One region of the Mesorhizobium sp. M0870 genome, then DNA from elsewhere that is predicted to be linked to it. Evidence: riboswitches for the same ligand, from Rfam matches in the RefSeq annotation. Region 1 holds a riboswitch; each other region holds the start of a gene.
What was found. A riboswitch is a leader RNA that binds a small molecule or an ion and turns the genes downstream of it on or off. The one in region 1 is predicted to bind cobalamin.
Positions count from the first base shown of each region.

Region 1 (5,929 bases):
GCAGCAGATAGTCGGTATCCTCAGCCTGCTCGAAATCCTCATCGAACTCGCCCGTCCGGTCGACAAGCCCTCTGCTGAACACGGCGGCGCTCAGCGAAATTCCCCGAAGCGTCATCGTGCGGCTGTCGACTGCCGGTTTCAGCCGCTCATCGTCGATCCGGTCGACCAGCGTCATCAGCGAATAGGTCAGCTCAAGCCCGGGGGTAGCCTCGAAGCGGGCGAGATCGGCCTTGAACCGTCCGGCCAGCGAGATGTCGTCCGAATCCAGGAATGACACGAACTCCGCATCCGGCGGCAGTTGCCGCAGCCCGGCGTTGCGCGCCCTGGCTACGCCCATGTTGGATTGCTGGAACAGTCGGATGCAGAGGTTTTCGCGCATCATCGAGCGCACGGCCTCAGTAGAGCCGTCGGTCGAGCCGTCGTCGATGACGATGATATCGAGATCGGCGGCGTCCCGCTGCCGCACCAGCGAGCGCAATGCCGAAACGACATAGCGCTCACGGTTGTAGACGGGCATTATCACGCTCAGTTTCACGAATCGCCCCGCGCGAGAAAGTCCGCAATCGTGCCGGCTATCTCCTGAGGCTGCGTCCCCAGCGACAGACGATAGCACGGCAGCAGGCGGGTCAGGTCGCTGAAGAAGCGAAAGCCGCTCTCCCGCTCGCCCGGCATCTGCGCTATGCCCGACGGCGCCAAGGCGATCATGGCATCCCTGCGCGACACCGGCACGATCGAACTTGCCCCACCACCGCCGATATGTGGCGCCAACAGCGCGACGATGTCGAGAGTTTCAGGCACCGGCCGGGGAGCGATGTCATCAATGTGAAACGCATATTTGCCTTGCCAGTTAAGCGGGCCATGCGCCGGCAGCCGGTGCTTCAGCCCAAGCCGAGCGAATCCCTGGGGATCCTGCTTGAGTGTTGAAAACAACGGGCGGGCAGTCACGCCGTTGGAGAGGTCGACCAGCACATAGTCGTCGCCGACGCTGTCCAGTCCGTTGAGGAGGCCGGCGGCGACGGTTCCAGATTTCCCGGCCCCGCCCGCACCGGCCAGCAGCACGCCCTTGCCATTGGCGCCGAGCGTGCCGGCATGGGCAAGGCGCATGCCGCGCGCCCCATATTCCCAATGCAGGAAAGCCCGCAGCGGCGCTCCCGGCTCCCACGGCGGAAAGGCGTCGGCCGAAGCCATCAATTGCACGCCAACGCGACGTTGCGGATCATAGAACTGCCAGAAATCCAGGTCGTGGAAATGGTTGCCGCGCAATCCTGCTTCCGCCAGTTGGGTGGCGAAGCCATGCTGCGTGAAGGGTCCCTGGCCCCAACTGGCCGGTACCGCGATGCCGTCAATACCGGGATGTGCGACGAAGACGCGGCAGATGTCGGCAGGCGTTCGGCTGCCCGGAGCCGTGACAAAGCCATGAGCGAAGGCATCCGCCAACGCGCCGGCGCTGACATGCGCGGTCAGATCCAGATGCGGCAAGCTCGCCTTGCGGGTCAGTGGATAATGCGCGGCGCTGCTCTCTGCTTGCGCCAGGACATGACGTGCGTAGTCAGCCAGGTTTTCGAGAGTGATGTTCGGCATGGGTTTGCCTGTTCCGGAGCTGTCCGGCAACGAGAACCTGATGGGCGCTTCAGTTGGCTTGCTTCACCGCGGGCCAGCCGAGGGGCTCCTCGACCTCGTGGATGGGATCGACGACAATGAGATCGGCGAGATCGTCATGGATGTCGACCTTGAGGGGCTCTCTGGCAGCGGCGAGCTGAGCCAGCAATTCGCTTGGAACCGGTCTTGCCATGCCATCGGTTACGGCCGCCAGCAAACCGAATTCGAGCAATTGTGAAACAAAGCCGTCAATCGCGGCGGCATCGAGGGCGCCAATTCCGGTCGCGGCGCCGACCAGTTCGGAGGCAGGCACGCCGGACGACAGTGCATCCCAAAGTCTGCTGCCTGAATCAGAGAAGCCGAAATATTTGCCCGTGGTCAGGTCAAGAACGACGGCTTCGCCGTCGAAGGATTCAAAGACGATATCCTTGCTGGCAATGGCATAGATGCCGGATTGTCGCATGTTTGCTCCCCCGCCGAGCAGGCCGCGGAGATGATCTTCGGGCCTTACGGTCAACCCCACCGTTGCAGGCGTCTAACCATTTGCAGGGTTTTTGGCAAGATGGCGCAGACTCGGGCGAGCGCAGCCGGTCACGCTTCGATTTCAAGCGCAGAAAGCGGCTTCGAGCAACAGGCGAGGATAAAGCCGTCCTCGATTTCGTGATCGAGGATGCCGCCATTGTGACTCATCTCGACGTCGCCCGCGACCTTCCTCACCTTGCAGGTGCCGCACAGGCCGAACTCGCAGGCGGCGGGAATCCGCACCCCAGAGGCGCGTGCCGTCTGCAGCACGGTCTGGCCGGCGACGCATTCGGCATCGACATCGGAAAGCGAAAACCGGATCGGCGTCACGGCCTCGACGGCAACGGCGGCGCCGTCTTCCGGCAGTGGCGAGAACGGCGCCTGGATCTCCTCCACGGCAGGCGCCGCAAAGCTTTCCTGATGGTATTTCGCCATGTCGAAGCCGGCGGCGTTCAGCATGCCGCGCACGGCGCGCATGAAGGGATCGGGGCCGCAGCAGAAGATCTCGCGCTCACGGAAATCGGGCGCCAGCAATGGCAGCCGGATCGCGTCGATGCGGCCCATATGGCCGAACCAGCCCTCGCGGCTCGACCGCTCCTCGATCATGAAGCCGAGCGACAGGCCGGGCATGCGGCTGCCGAGCAGCTCGAGTTCCTTGCGGAAAATGATCTCTTCCGGGCGGCGCGCACAGTTGACGAAGCCGACATCTGTCCATGGCGCACAGTCGTTCAGCCAGCGCAGCATCGACATCATCGGCGTCACGCCGGAGCCGGCCGAAATGAACAGATATTTGGCCGCCGGGTGGCTGTGTAGCGAGAAGTCGCCGGTCGGCCCATAGGCCTTGACGTGCGAGCCCGGCGTCAGATGGTCGAACATCCAGCGCGTACCGGTGCTGCCCGCCTGCGCCTTGACCGTCACCGCGATTGAGAACGGCCGCGACGGCGAGGACGACAGCGTGTAGGTGCGCATCAGCGGCCCGTCCGATGTCGGTAATTCCAGCGTCACGAACTGGCCCGGTTTGTAGCGGAACCAGGTCTGGTTGTCGGAGCGGAAGGTGAAGGTCTTCACGTCAGGCGCTTCGTCACTGACGCCGATCACTTCCAGCACCTGCAGCCTGTCGTTCCAGGGCGTCATCTGGTCGAGATGGCGATAGAGGCCAAGGTCCGTCATCGCATTCATCCTCTTGTCCCCTGGGCTAGGCGACGCTGCGCAGGGCCGGCCGGTCGCCTTCTGCAAGGCGCGGTCCGATGAACGACGCGTACCACTCGACGAACTGGATCACGCCGCCCTCATGCAGCTCCGAATAGGGGCCTGGTTCGTAGGCCGGCGACAAGATGCCGAAGGCGTTTTCCTCGACGATGCGACGGTCCTGGTCGTTGGTCTCGGTCCAGACATGGGTGAGCTCAGCGAGATCGTAGTCGACGCCTTCGACCGCATCCTTGTGGACGAGCCATTTTGTCGTCACCGCGGTTTCCGTGGCACTGATCGGCAGCACGCGGAAGGTGACGGCATGGTCGCCGAGGATATGGTTCCAGGTTGTCGGATAATGATAAAGCAGCAAGGAGCCGATGCGGTCGGTTGAAACGCTGTCGGACAGGTTCTTCTGGACCGCCCGTTTTCCCGTCATGGTGTAGCTGACGGCATCGCGCAGCAGCGGCGCGCGGGTGGCGCGGTACTGCCCTGCCGGATCGATGCGGAATTTGCTCGGCAGGCCTGATGCCTCGCATTTGGCCCAGTGCGCGACCATTTCAGGGTCGCTGTCGGCGCCGTTGACGCCGGTCACGGTCGGAGCCTCGGGGAAGGTCTTGCACAGCTCAGGATGATTGGCGGCGCAGTGATAGCACTCGCGGTTGTTTTCCCAGACCAGCTTCCAGTTGCCCTTCTCGACGATCGTGCTCTCGAAGGCGATCTTTGCTTCACGCAACCGGTGCGGCAAAAGATAGGGTTCGATCATCGCCCGCATCGGCGCGAAATCCGCCGGCTCCTTGGCCAGACAGATGAAGATGTAGCCGCCGACGCTCTCGCAGGCGACCGGCTTCAGGCTGAAATCACTCTTGTCGAAACCGTCGGCCATCTGGCGGGCAAACAGCAGGCGGCCGTCCAGCTCATAGGTCCACTGGTGATAGGGGCAGACGAGCTTTGCCGCCGTGCCCTTCTCCGTGTTGCATACACGGCTGCCGCGATGGCGGCAGGAATTGTGGAAGGCGTTGATCTTGCCGTGCTGGTCGCGGACAAGGACCACCGGATAGTCGCCGATCTGCACGGTGATGTAGCTGCCCGGCTTCGGCAGTTCGCAATCATGGCCGATGAACAGCCAGTCGCGATACCAGATCAGCTCCATGTCGAGCTTGAAGTAGTCCGGATCGGTGTAGAAGGGCTGCTCCAGCGAAAAGCCTTGCCGGCGCCCCTTCAGGAGCCTTAGCATGTCGTTGCGGGTATCCATGTCCTGTCCTCGTTTCTAAGGACTGAACTGGTGGTGATGGAGGAAGGATTGAAACGCAGGCCGGCTAGGTGCCAGACATGCGCTATCCACCTCTTGACCGCCCACCGCGATCAGTCGAGTCTAACAATCTCGGGCTGGTTTCCGGGCTCTGGAGTTGTCCTTGCGGACCATCGCGACACCTTCCCAGGCAGTTGCCCAGTGGTCTCCCGTTGCGACTTGAACTCCACCACCGTTGCGGGGGCAGCGCCGGATTCTGACCGGCTTCCCAATTCTCCGCCTCGTCGTCACGAAGCGGCACCTGAGATGGTATGATCTAACCACGATCGGGGGCGCGCCGTCGGCATGAAAACGACATCGTATCCATGCGGCGCGACACGGCCTGCGAACGTTCCCGCAGACCGTCGCGGGCTGAAATCCACCTCCCGGATGACCATTTTGCCGGCTGCGATATCCCCGAATCGGACCCCTTGGCGGGGTCAAAAAAGGTTAACGGTTTCGAAAAGTGACTATTAGCTCGATCTAAAATCGAACCGAACGGTTCGTTTCTGTTGACGGTGCGTGCAGGACGGTGTGAACGCTGGGCCTCTGAAACAGTCAGTGATCCATCCAGCGGTTACACTTAACATGCTGATTTAAAGAAGAAAAATATACCCGTAGATTCCCTTGGCACAATTTCAAGGTGTGGATTCATGGTCCACACGGAACAACTTCGTGATTGGAAAAGGCGGGGTTGCCCTCCCACATCGGGGCTGTCCGAACGACGCGATTTCATTTCCAAGACACGCCGCTAGACGGACGGAAAAAGACGATACTGGAGTACAAAAATGAAAAAGATCATTCTCACTGCCGCAGCCCTTCTGGCCATTTCCGGCAGCGCCTTCGCTGGTAGCGACCACTACGGTTCGAACGCCGCGGCAGCCACTGCTGTCGACAGCTCGTACACCGCTTCGACCAAGAAGTCGGAACCGGCTGCTCAGGCGCCTGCCCAGGGTGCTGACCGCAACGTCTTCGGCAACAACTAACAGCCGATTCCCAGTCGACGGCGGGCTCGCCCGCCGCCCTGGCGAAATTCAGACATTCAGGAGTATTTAAGATGAACAAGATCCTCATTGCTGCCGCCGCCGTTCTGGCCATCTCCGGCAGCGCTTTCGCCGGCAGCGACAACTACGGTTCGAACGGCTCTAACCAGCCTGCCGCCGCAGTGGACCAGTCGTACACGGCTTCCACCAAGACCTCGGAACCGGCTGCCCAGACGCCCGCTCAGGGCAGCGACCGTAACCTCTTCGGTCGCTAACAGCCAATTTCGCAAGCGACGGCAGCTGTGTCTGCCGTCCTGGCGAAATCCAGAATTCAGGAGATTAAAAT
Region 1 is NZ_JAMYOI010000014.1:382-6,310, reverse strand. It holds gene NKH97_RS18045 (glycosyltransferase family 2 protein) at 1-517, opposite strand, end outside; gene NKH97_RS18040 (serine kinase) at 532-1,581, opposite strand; gene NKH97_RS18035 (PqqD family protein) at 1,631-2,062, opposite strand; gene NKH97_RS18030 (FAD-binding oxidoreductase) at 2,191-3,291, opposite strand; gene NKH97_RS18025 (aromatic ring-hydroxylating oxygenase subunit alpha) at 3,317-4,564, opposite strand; cobalamin riboswitch at 4,680-4,881, opposite strand; gene NKH97_RS18020 (DUF680 domain-containing protein) at 5,389-5,586, shown strand; gene NKH97_RS18015 (DUF680 domain-containing protein) at 5,658-5,858, shown strand; gene NKH97_RS18010 (DUF680 domain-containing protein) at 5,928-5,929, shown strand, end outside.

Region 2 (5,929 bases), on a different contig from region 1:
GATTTCGAGGCAATGATGGCCGCGCATCGCTCGGCCGAATTCTACTACATTCCGTTTTCCGGCTATGCGCAGTTCATCGCCAGCGATTTCAGCGACGCCGCACCCACCACACGGCCGCCGGAAGAGGACGAGGCGGGTTTGAGGACACTGCGCAGGCTGCGCACCTCACTTGCCTGGCTGCCATCGCTGCGTGGCCGTCTGATCCTGGGCGCCATCGCCAAATTGCCGGCCGAGGACTACGTGCAGGACTGGCTCAACGTCTATGCCAGCGACCGGCAGACCAAGTTCAACGAGATGGAATATCATTTGCCGTTCGAGGAAGGGCCGAAGGCGCTGGCCGAGATCATCGAGCTGACCGAGAAGCGTTTTCCCGAGGTCTATTTCCCGATGGAGGTGCGCTCGGTCGCGCCGGACCAGTTCTGGCTTTCGCCATTCTACAACAGGCTGACCTGCTCCATCGCCATCCACCATGATGCAGCGAACGATCCGTTGCCGTTCATGCGGGCGGCAGAGCCGATCTTCCGCAGATATGGCGGCCGGCCGCATTGGGGCAAGATGCACAGCCTGAAAGCGGCGGATCTGAAAAAGCTCTACCCGCGCTGGGACGATGCCATGGCGGTGCGCCGCGACGTCGATCCGCAAAACCGCTTCGTCTCGCCCTATATGGCCGGCCTGTTCGGCATCGAATGATGAGCACCTATTTTTCCACCCTGTCCGATGCGCTGAAGGAAGCCGGCATCTTCCAGCCCTGCCTGCTGCTCGATCGCGACCGGCTGGACGGCAACATTGCCCTGGTAAAGGAGAGACTGGATCCCGGCCTGGCCGTGCGGCTGGTCGACAAATCGCTCGCCTGCCTGCCGCTGCTTGCGCATATCGGCAAGGCGCTCGGCAGTGAGCGCTTCATGACCTTTCACCCGCCGATCAGCGAGGCGGTGCTGAAGGCGTTCCCGGATGCCGATCTGCTCTATGGCAAGCCGATGCCGATCGGTGCGGCAAGGGCTGCGCTGGTGAAGGGTAATGTTGACTGGTCGCGTGTCTGCTGGCTGATCGACAGCGAGGAGAGACTGGCGGAATATGGCGCCCTCGCTGGCGAACTCGGCATCGGCCTGCGCATCGCTTTCGAGATCGATGTCGGGCTGCATCGCGGCGGGTTCGCCAATCCTGAGGCCTTGTCGAAGGCGTTGAGCGCGTTGCCGGCCCGGCTGCATTGCGAAGGCGTCATGGCCTACGAGGCGCATGCGCCGCTCATTCCCGGCCTTTTCGGCGGACCGGCAAAGGCATTGGCCAAGGCGTCGGCGCAGGCGTCGGCGTTCGTCGCCTGTCTCGGCGCCGACCAGCGCCGTATCCTGAACATCGGCGGCAGCAAGACCGCGCTGCTTCATCATGGCGGCATGGCCAACGAGGTTTCGATGGGCTCGGCCTTTGTGCTGCCCAGTGATTTCGATACGCCAGGCCTCGACGGCTTCCAGCCGGCGGCCTTCATCGCCACGCCGATCCTGAAAATGGTCGAGCCGATGCTGCCTGGCCCGCCGGCCGTCACCCGCCTGCTGCAGGCGCTCGGCCGCTTCCCGCGCAAGGGCTGCTATCTCTATGGCGGCAAGTGGATGGCCGAGCCCGTCTTCCCCGAAGGCATGAAGGCGAACGGGCTGCTCGGCCTGTCCTCCAACCAGCAATTCATGGGCTTGCCCGCCGACGCGACCGCAAAGCCCGGCGACTACGCGTTTCTAAGGCCGACGCAGAGCGAAGCCGTGCTGCAGCAGTTCGGGTCGATCGCTGTGTTTTCCGGCGGCGGGATAGTCGATCGCTGGCCGGCGCTGCCGATGGCCTGACCGACTACGCCTTCACCGGTATCCAGATCTCCAGCCCGCCATTGCCGCTGCGTGGGTCGAACTCAGGGCCGTAGCGTTCGAATTCCGGCGCATCCGATATCTCGTGGCCGGAAGCCGGCAGCCATTTGTTCCAGATCGTATTGACCGTGCGGCGGATGGTCGAGATGTGTTCGCGGTGGGCAAAGACCGCATATTTCTGCGCCGGCACCCGCACCCGGCTGAATTCCCTCGGCAGGTCGGAAAAATCAGACACTTCGACGCCGGCGATGTAGTCGAAATTGCCGGCATCGTCGCCGTTGACGCAGACGCCATAGGCGACGTCGCCGGCCTCGCCCGGAATGTTGCCGATATAGGGGCCGAAGCGCTGCCATTGCATCGGAATGGCGGCGCTGGTTTCGCAGCTGTAGCGTTCGCCGAGGCCGGCGATCAGGAACGGCCGGCTGGTCTCGAAACGCGGTGGTTCGAGATTGGTGAGGAAGGACTGGTCCATCAGGATCGGCTCCACGAGGTCGAGCTTGTCGAGTGTGCCTTGCGCGCGCACCAGTTCCGGCGTGGTGCCGAACTGATCGCGGAAGGCACGGGTGAACGCCTCATGCGAGTTGTAGCCGGCGTCGAGCGCGACGGAGAGAATGTCGGGCGCCCCGCCGGCCAGCTTGCGCGCCGCCTCGGTGAGCCGGCGTGAGCGCATGTAGCCCATCACCGAGCGGCCCGTGGCAGCGCCGAAAGCCCGCGTCACATGAAAACGCGACACGCCGCTGCTTTGCGCGACATCGTCAAGCGAGATCGCCTCCGGCAGATGACTTTCGACGAACCACAGCGCTTTCTCGGTCGGGTTCATTTTGCTCCTCGCATTGGCCAGATCATCCTGCCGTTTCCTGGCGCGGCCAGTTTGATCGAAATTGCGCATCCCGCGCAATCGCACCGATCCCGTCACAGTCGCACCGATATGGCGCAGCGTTGGAGCGCCCCTTGCCGCCGACGAGCCAAATTCGGCAGGCTTCACTTGACAGCGCCAGGCGGCATCCTCTAAATGCGTAATGTTATTACATATCGAGAGCGGGAAATGCATGTTTCCCCTAGCCGGCCCACCACTCCGTCCGAGAAATTCATTGCGAAGCGATTGGGGGAAATCTACGCTGAAGCGGTGATGGTCCCCGAGTCGAAAGGCGAGGGGTGAAAAGGGAACACGGTGAGATCCCCAGGGGTCGAGGCCGTGGCTGCCCCCGCAACTGTAAGCGGCGAGCAAAATCCGTGAATGCCACTGGCCGGCAAGGCTGGGAAGGCAGGATGGCGCAACGACCCGCGAGCCAGGAGACCTGCCATCACTGAGTTGACCGGACGGGGTGTGCCGGGAGGAAACGCGAATCCCGGTCTTGTCGGCCGCTTCGCCAGCTTCCTTCCGTCGCCAGTTTTGGAAAGTGACGGAAAGTTGGACGGCTCTATCGATCATCGCATCATCGTGAGCACGCTTTGCCATCCCGGCAATCTGGCGGGCAGCCGATGCCCGTAGCGCTTCTCGAAGCCCGTGACCTCTGCGCCATGGCGAACGGGCGGGATCTGGTCCAGGCGGTCAGCTTCTCGGTGGCCGCTGGCGATCGCCTAGCCATCATCGGTCCCAACGGCGCCGGCAAGACGACGCTGCTGCGCATGCTGTCGGGCATGCTGCGGCCAAGTTCCGGCGAGGTGAACCTCGGCGGGCGCCGGCTGGACAGGATTTCCGCCGCCGAGCGGGCACTGCATATCGCCGTGGTCGGCCAGACCGACCAGCCCGATCCGCGGCTGGCGGTGATCGACTATGTCGAGCTGGGCCGGGTCCCGCACGCTCGGCTACGGCGCAGGAGCGAGGAGCGTGACATTGTCGTCGATGCGCTGCGCCGGACCGGCCTGCTGCCGCTGCTTGGCCGCACCATCGGCTCGCTGTCGGGCGGCGAGCGCCAGCGCGCCCAACTGGCCCGCGCCATCGCCCAGCAGCCAAAGATCCTGTTCCTCGACGAGCCGACCAACCATCTCGACCCGCGCGCCCGCGGCGAACTGCTCGACCTCGTGGCAGGCTTCGAGATGACGGTGATCGCGGTGCTGCACGATCTGGCGCTGGTGGCACCGTTCGCCACCAGGGTGGCGGTGATGAACCATGCCCGTCTGCAAGCGCTCGCCGCACCGCGCGAAGCGCTGACCCAAAAGCTGATTCGCGAAATTTTCGGCATCGATGTGCTGCGTCTGCGCCATCCGACCGAAGACCGCGAACTGACGGTGTTCGATGTTCCGAACCGTGCCGCGCCGCCATCCTGATTGAAGCCGTCCCATATCGATCATCCCGTCCACAGGAGCAAACCCTTGAAACGCCTTGCTTTTTCGCTTGCCTTCTCGCTGCTGGCCTCGACAGCCCTGGCCTTCCCGGTAACTGTCGACAGCTGCGGCAAGCCGCTGACCTTCGATGCGCCGCCGAAGCGCGCCGTCATCCAGGATCTCAACATGGCCGAGATGGCTTTCGCGCTGAAACTGCAGCCGTCGATCGTCGGCCTGACCGGCATCACCGGATGGTACAAGGTGGGTCCTGAGTTCAAGGCCGAGCAGGGTTCGATCCCGGAACTGGCGCCGAAATATCCGACGCTCGAAAACCTCGTCGCGGTCGAGCCCGATTTTTTCTTCGCCGGCTGGTATTATGGCATGAAGCCGGGTGGTGAAGTGACGCCCGACACGCTTGCTCCGCACGGCATCAAGACGCTGGTGCTGACGGAAAGCTGCGTCCATCTCGACAAGAGCCGCCCCGCCGCCTCGATGGACCTGCTCTATGGCGACGTCGAAAAGCTGGGCAAGATCTTCGGCAAGGAGGCCGAAGCTGAGAAGCTTGTCTCCGGCTGGAAGACGCGGCTCGCCGACATCACCGCCAAGGTCGGCGACGCCAAGGGAACGCGGGTCTTCCTCTATGATTCCGGCGAGGACAAGCCGTTCACCGCAGGCAAATTCGCCATCCCCAGCGCCATGATATCAGCCGCCGGCGGCGACAACATTATGGCCGACATGGACACCAGTTGGGGCAATACGGACTGGGAAACGGTGGCGTCGCGCAATCCGCAATTCCTCATCCTGCTCGATTACCAGGATGGCGGTGGCTACAGGAAACTGCTCGATTTCCTGAAGGCGCATCCGGCCATGAAGGAGACCGACGCGGTCAAGAACGAGCGCTTCGTCGCGCTGCGCTATGCCGAACTTACTCCCGGCCCGGCCAACATCGAAGCGATCGACAAGATCGCCAAGGCCATGCATCCGGAAGCGTTTTGATGCCTGTCGCCCAAAAGTGCGCAGCGGTTTTGGGGCAACGACATGCATGAACAAGAGATCCTGGAAGTGCGTCGCACGCGTCCTGACAGACGCGACGCATTTCCAGGCTTGCGCCATCCGGCATTTGCACTGGCCATGCTGGCGGGCGCGGCGGCGATCGCCGCTCTCGCTCTGCTGTCGATCGCCTATGGTTCGACACTGATCCCGCTGACCGATGTTGTTGCCGCGCTTGGTCGTGTAATCGGCTTCAGCGGGCACGACGTGGCAGGACCGGTCGGCAAGATCGTCGTCGACCTGCGGCTGCCGCGCACGATCCTGGCCATCTGCGTCGGCGTCGGTCTCGGCGTCGTCGGTGCGCTGCTGCAGACGGTGACCCGCAACGACCTTGCCGACCCGTTCCTGTTCGGCCTGTCGTCGGGCGCCGCCGCGGGTGCGGTTTCCGTTATCACCGTCTTCGGCGACAGTTTCGGCATCTGGACATTGCCGGTCGCGGCCTTCACCGGCGGCATATTGGCTGCCGGCGTCGTCCTGCTGCTGGTGGCGCGGGTGAGGGGGCAAGGCCCGGAGCGGCTGATCCTTGCCGGCCTTGCCGTGTCCTTCATGTTCACCGCCTTGACCAACTATCTTGTCTTTGCCGGCGATCAGCGCGCCGCCCACTCCGTGCTGTTCTGGACCATGGGCGGCCTTGGCCTGGCGCGCTGGGACAACATCTGGCTCGGCGCACTGGGTGCGGGGACCATTCTGGCTTACGCGCTGTGGAACCACCGCCGGCTCGATGCTTTCCTGGCCGGTGAAAATGCCGCCGAAAGCCTTGGCGT
Region 2 is NZ_JAMYOI010000025.1:21,000-26,928, forward strand. It holds gene NKH97_RS25150 (D-arabinono-1,4-lactone oxidase) at 1-690, shown strand, start outside; gene NKH97_RS25155 (DSD1 family PLP-dependent enzyme) at 690-1,829, shown strand; gene NKH97_RS25160 (AraC family transcriptional regulator) at 1,834-2,667, opposite strand; cobalamin riboswitch at 2,961-3,167, shown strand; gene NKH97_RS25165 (ABC transporter ATP-binding protein) at 3,330-4,118, shown strand; gene NKH97_RS25170 (ABC transporter substrate-binding protein) at 4,164-5,111, shown strand; gene NKH97_RS25175 (FecCD family ABC transporter permease) at 5,247-5,929, shown strand, end outside.
Region 2: another riboswitch for cobalamin. It lies ahead of NKH97_RS25165 (ABC transporter ATP-binding protein); the one in region 1 lies ahead of NKH97_RS18025 (aromatic ring-hydroxylating oxygenase subunit alpha).

Region 3 (5,929 bases), on a different contig from region 1:
CGAGAAGATCGGCTTCGGCGATGCGGCCTTCGAAGGCGCCGGGCACCGAGATGCCTTCTCCTTCTGCGCCGCCATAGGCGTGCGAGGTGGCGTCGAGATAGGCGCGGCCGATTTCTTCGCGCGCGGTCCAGTTGCCGGAGGACAAGATATCCTCGACGCCGGCGCCATAGGTGCCGGGCGAGGTGCCGAAGATGCGCGGGCTGAGCTTGCCGTCGGCACGGGTTTTGGCCGCGAGCGGGTTTTCCGTATCGTCCTCGTCGCGGGCGGCTACCGCGTTGGCGGCGGCATCGATCAGTGCGATCTGGGTCGGGAACATATCGCGGAACAGGCCTGATATGCGCCAGGTGACATCGACGCGTGGCCTTCCGAGCGTGGCCGGCGACAATACCTCGATGCCGGTGATGCGGCCGGTCGCCGAATCCCATTGCGGCCGGCAGCCCATCAGCGCCAATCCTTGCGCGATCTCCTCGCCGCCGGTGCGCAGTGAGGCCGAGCCCCAGAGATCGATGACCAGCGAGCGCGGCCAGTCGCCATGCGATTGCATGTAGCCGCGCACCACTTCCTCCGCCGCTGCCTTGCCCAGATCATAGGCGGTCGGCGTCGGCATGGTGCGCGGGTCCGAGGTGAACAAATTGCGGCCGGTGGGCAGAACGTCCGAGCGACCCCGCGCGGGCGCGCCGGCCGGGCCGGCCTTGACGTGGCGGCCATCGAGTGCGGCGAGCAGCGCCGCCTTCTCGGCTGCCGCACTCTGGCGCCGCATGGCGTCGGGCTCGTCCTCAGGGGCGCGGCCATAGATATGCAGCCCGTCCTTGATGGCAAAATCCTTGAGGTCGCAGAGCCAGGCGTCGATGCGGCGCAACGCTTCGTCGGGCGCGTCGGTCGTGGCGACGCCGGCTTCGGAAGCGAGGCCGGTCTTCTGCGCCGTCTCGACGATCAGCTTGGCAAGGCGGTCGCGGCGGCGGCGGTCGAGCCCGTCGGCCTGGGCGTATTCGTCGACCAACCGTTCCAGCTTGTGCTGGTTCTCGTCCAGCTCGGCATCGGTCAGTGGCGGCGGCAGGTGGCCAAGGGTGACGGCGGCAATGCGCCGCTTGGCCTGCGCCGCTTCGCCGGGGTTGGAGACGATGAAGGGATAGATGACGGGCATGGCGCCGGTGACGATCTCGGGAAAGCAGCTCTCCGAAAGCGCAACGGTCTTGCCCGGCAGCCACTCCAGCGTGCCGTGCGCGCCGACATGGACGAGCGCATGGACGCCGAGCGATTTGCGCAGCCACAGGCCGAAGGCGATCAGCGCATGGCGCGGCGGCAGCGTCGGGTCGTGGTAGTCGGCGCGGCGGTCGACGGAGCGGCCGCGGTCTGGGGCGAGGGCGACCGTGATGTTGCCGAAGGTGGCAGCGCGGAAGGGGAAGTGGGCGGCGGTTGGCGCTTGAGCACCCCCCTCTGTCCTGCCGGACATCTCCCCCGCAAGGGGGGAGATTGAGCTCTCATTGCCGCTTTCGCCAGCTACGAACGTCGCAGAATGAGCGCCGATGGCGGAACTGCCGATCTCCCTCCTTGCGGGGGAGATGTCCGGCAGGACAGAGGGGGGTGCCTCGCACAAACCTATCTCATATTCAGCCTTCCAAGCTGCATCTACGGCAGCAATTGCTGCAGACGGCAGTGCCTTCGAGAACTCCACATAATCCCTCAAGGCCAAGCCATGCCCGCCCTGGCCCAGCCGCGCCAGCAACTCACGCGGCGTTTGCGGAATCCCCTCAACGACATAGCCCTGTTCGCTGAGGTCCTGCAGCATGGCCAGCACGCTGGACGGGACATCCAAACCCACGGCGTAGCCGGTGCGGCCGGGGGCACTGGGATAATCCGGCATCAGGATGGCCAGCTTGCGTTCGGCGCGGGCTGTCTCCTGCAGGCGGATAAAGGCCGCGACGCGGTCAGCCACTTGCGCCACACGATCCGGTTCCGGCCGGTTGGCAAAGGCGCGGTGGCCAAGTGCTGGATCGATCTCGCTCTCGCCCTTAAAGGAAATGGCGCCGGCCAGGATGCGGCCGTCGAGTTCGGGCAGCACGACATGCATGGCGAGGTCGGCGGGCGCCAGGCCGCGCTGGTTGGTCTCCCAGACGTCGCGGCGGGTGGTGGCGACGATGACCTGGAAGACCGGTACGCCGGCGCGGTCGAACAGGGTTTCAATGCCGGGTTCGGCGCCGGACGCGAAAGCGGTCGCGGTGATGATGGCGGCGGGATTGAGCGCGGCGAGTGCGGTTTCCACGAACGCCAGGGATGAGGGGTCCTTGAGGCTGGAGACGAAGATGGGGACCGGATTGATGCCGCGCTGGCGGAGCGCGTGGAAAAGCGCATCGATGGGCGCGACATCGGCGGCCAATAGCATCGAGCGATAGAACAGGATGGGGATGATAGGAGCGTTGACGTTGTCAGCGTCGAGTTCCTTCACACCCCCCTCTGTCCTGCCGGACATCTCCCCCGCAAGGGGGGAGATTGCGCTGTCATTGGAGATTTCGCCAATTGTCGAGGTTGCGGACGCGTCAGCTTCTAATGAAACGGGAAAAGAGCCGGCTTTGATGAAGTCCGATCTCCCCCCTTGCGGGGGAGATGTCCGGCAGGACAGAGGGGGGTGTGAAGGATCACCAACGACCCCAAGTCCTGGCTCATAAAACCCGGCTTTCGGCACTGGAACCGGCTCTGCAAAAGCCGCATCCTGTCCCGCCAGTCGCGCCAGCCTCCGCACCAGCGCGCTCATATTCGCCGGGCCGCCCTCGCGGAAATAGTCGAGCAGGCCATCGAGCTCCTCGCGCGGCAGCGTCGAGGCTTCGATCAGGCGCAGATCCTCGTCGCGGCATTCGCCGGGCAGCAGCGCCAGCTTTATGCCGTGTGCGCGGGCGGTCGAGGCAAGCTGGTCGCAGCCGTAGCGCCACCAGTCGTAGCCGCCGAGGATGCGCACGAGGATGACCTTGGCGTGACGGGCGACGCTGTCGACCCAGAGGTCGACGGACATGGGATGGCGCAGGTCACGCAGGGCAGCCAGCCGCATCGAGGGCAGGCGGCCGGCATCGGCCTTCCAGGCTGCCGCCAGTCCGGCGAGGTCGCTGTCGGTGAAGGACAGGGCCACGATATCCGCCGGCGTCTGCCGCAGATCGACCGGCTCGGCGAGGTCGTCGAGCGAGGCGGATGTCGTGGTGAGGATGTGCATCGCAACCCGTGTCCGAGATCAGCCGGCGAGTATACGCTCGATCGCCGGGCGGTTCAGCCCCTTCAGGCCGATGACGACGAGACGCGAGCGGCGGTCGTCCTGCGCGGTCCAGGCGCGGTCATAGTAATGATTGACGCGCGGCCCGACGGCCTGCAGCAAGAGCCGCATCGGCTTGCCACCGACCTCGACGAAGCCTTTTACACGCAGCACGTTTTCTTCTTCGGCGACTGTGGCGACACGCTTTGCCAGTTCATCGGGATTGGCGATCGAGGCAATGTCGACAATGAACGTGTCGAAGTCGTCATGTTCGTGGTCGAATGCGCCGTCATGGTGGGACTTGCGGTTTTCGATGTCGTCCTCGACGGCGAGACCGAGCCCGAGCAGCACGGAGGGATCGACCTTGCCATGCGACGTCGGCACGATCTTCACGGCGCGGGCGGAGTGTTCGCCAATGATGGCGTTGGCGCGGGCGGTGCCGGCGGCGTCCATCAGGTCGCTTTTCGACAGGATGATCAGGTCGGCGCAGGCGATCTGATCCTCGAACACTTCTTCCACCGGATCGTCATGGTCGAGCGTCTCGTCCCCGGCGCGCTGCGCCTGCAAAGCATCCATGTCGTTGGCGACGCGGCCTTCGGCCAATGCCGGCCCGTCGACCACGGCGATGACGCCGTCGACTGTGACGCGGCTCTTTACGCTCGGCCATTGAAACGCCTGGACCAGCGGCTTGGGCAGCGCCAGGCCCGAAGTCTCGATCAGGATGTGGTCGACCCTCGGCGTCAGCGCGAGGATCTTGTCGAGCGCCGGGACGAAATCGTCGGCGACGGTGCAGCAGATGCAGCCATTGGCCAGTTCGACGATGTTTTCCTCCGGGCAGGTGTCTATGCCGCAGCCCTTGAGGATCTCGCCATCGATGCCGATGTCGCCGAATTCGTTGACAATGATGGCAATGCGCTTGCCGCCGGCGTTTTCCAGGAGATGGCGGACCAGCGTCGTCTTGCCGGCGCCGAGGAAGCCGGTGACGACGGTGCAGGGAACGCGGGAGAGGTTCGCAGGCGAATCTGGGGCAGTCATGGTCAATCCTTCAGCAGGTCTAAGGGAGGGATGCGGGCAACGAGGCCACGCTTCAGGCTATCGGGGCGGCCGCGCCATGGAATCAGGCCGTCCTTCGAGGTGGCGAAGAGCTTGGCGCCTGTCACGAGGTCGGCGCCGCTGGTCGTGGTCAGGTCGCCGAAGACATAGCTCCAGCACCCGTCGCGCAGGATGGCGGCGCTGAGGCGGCGCTTGCAATTGCCGAGGCATTCGACGCTGCGGATGCGGATGTCGTCGCCGGATGCGGCGCGGCGCGTGTCGTCCGCCAGCAATTCGCCGGCGCGGGGATGAGCGTCGGCGCCGGTCTCATCGCGGCAGGAGGCGCAGACGATGATGGTGACGCCGGCCAAGGCATCATCATGGCCGGACGAAATATCCGCTGTGCCAGCCGAAAAACTGCTGTCGTGGTCCAAGATCGGGCTCCTTGCCCGGAAACCCGCCGGGCGATCGGATTCTAAAGTCGCAGACGGCAGGTCTCCTGGCTCGCGGGTCATCGCCTTGGTAGCCGCCTTCCCGGGAACTCCCCAGTGGCTTTCGGCCTTGGCTCTTCGCTTACAGTTGCGGGGACAGCCGCGGATTTGGGATTTTGCCCCGCACCGCATTCCCTCTTAGCTCTTGCCGTTGCGGGCAAGAGACCATCTGAACCGGATTTAGGCTTTTGCGGGCAGCGGTGTCAACGCAACGCAGGGGCAATCTGAAATCAGGGGCGGGGACGCTTCACTACCACTGACCGCTCTTCGCGAATGCCATCTTCGTTGTTGGGATCAGGAAAAGCTGTAACGAAAGCCGTCAGAAGGATATCTCCATCTTGCCGGTCCAGCCATCCGGCGCTGTCACCCACATCGAAGTAAATGCCATCAACTTTGAAGCCAAATGTGTCTCCAGCAGGTCTAGGGTAGCGTTTTCGGATTGCCTGCGCATGTACGTCCCATGAAAAGGACGAAATCCTATCGAGGCACTCCTGCACCTCTTGGGTCAGCCCGGCTTTGAATCCATTGTTTATCCGCTAGCCTGTGTACGTTGGCTCAATTGTTATCTCCCGGCAACGCAAGGATGACCTGACGCAGCGCCTGGTACCCGTCGCCGTGGTGCCAGTCCTGATCAACGAGGAGCTCTTGACCTTCCGGCCAAGTTTCGTTGTCCAGGAGAATTTCGTTGCCGACCAGTGCTCCGCCATAGCTCGCCAGGAATATCCGGATGAAATGACTGCCAGGGCGAACCTTAGCCGTGAACAGTTTTTCCAAGCGGGCATAAAACGCTGGATATGTCCGGTTGAGAGTGCATTCCACTGCAGCCTGTGTGATCACAGGTCCACCGTAGATCTTCCAGCCAGCATCATTCCGTTGCCAGAATGCAATCTCGGCTTGCATGTTCTCGCAAACATGCTCCGCAAGGCCCTCGATCAGCACATGAAATACACCGATCAGGAATTTTCCGAATGCTTGGAAAATCGCCTGTTCACGCGTGTCGCCCAGTCCAACAAAAGATTCGATGACCGGCTGAGTGCCTAGCAACGGTGAGAAGACGTAGATTTCGAGAACAAGCCTACGACCCGAGCCTGACGGCTCCTTGTCGAAAACTTGGGCTTCAAAGCGCAGGTCTTCCAGTTCAATCCTGACATCGTTCTGTCCACGGATG
Region 3 is NZ_JAMYOI010000032.1:25,211-31,139, forward strand. It holds gene NKH97_RS28020 (cobaltochelatase subunit CobN) at 1-3,202, opposite strand, end outside; gene cobW (cobalamin biosynthesis protein CobW) at 3,221-4,273, opposite strand; gene NKH97_RS28030 (DUF1636 family protein) at 4,276-4,704, opposite strand; cobalamin riboswitch at 4,743-4,946, opposite strand; gene NKH97_RS28035 (DUF6348 family protein) at 5,317-5,929, opposite strand, start outside.
Region 3: another riboswitch for cobalamin. It lies ahead of NKH97_RS28030 (DUF1636 family protein); the one in region 1 lies ahead of NKH97_RS18025 (aromatic ring-hydroxylating oxygenase subunit alpha).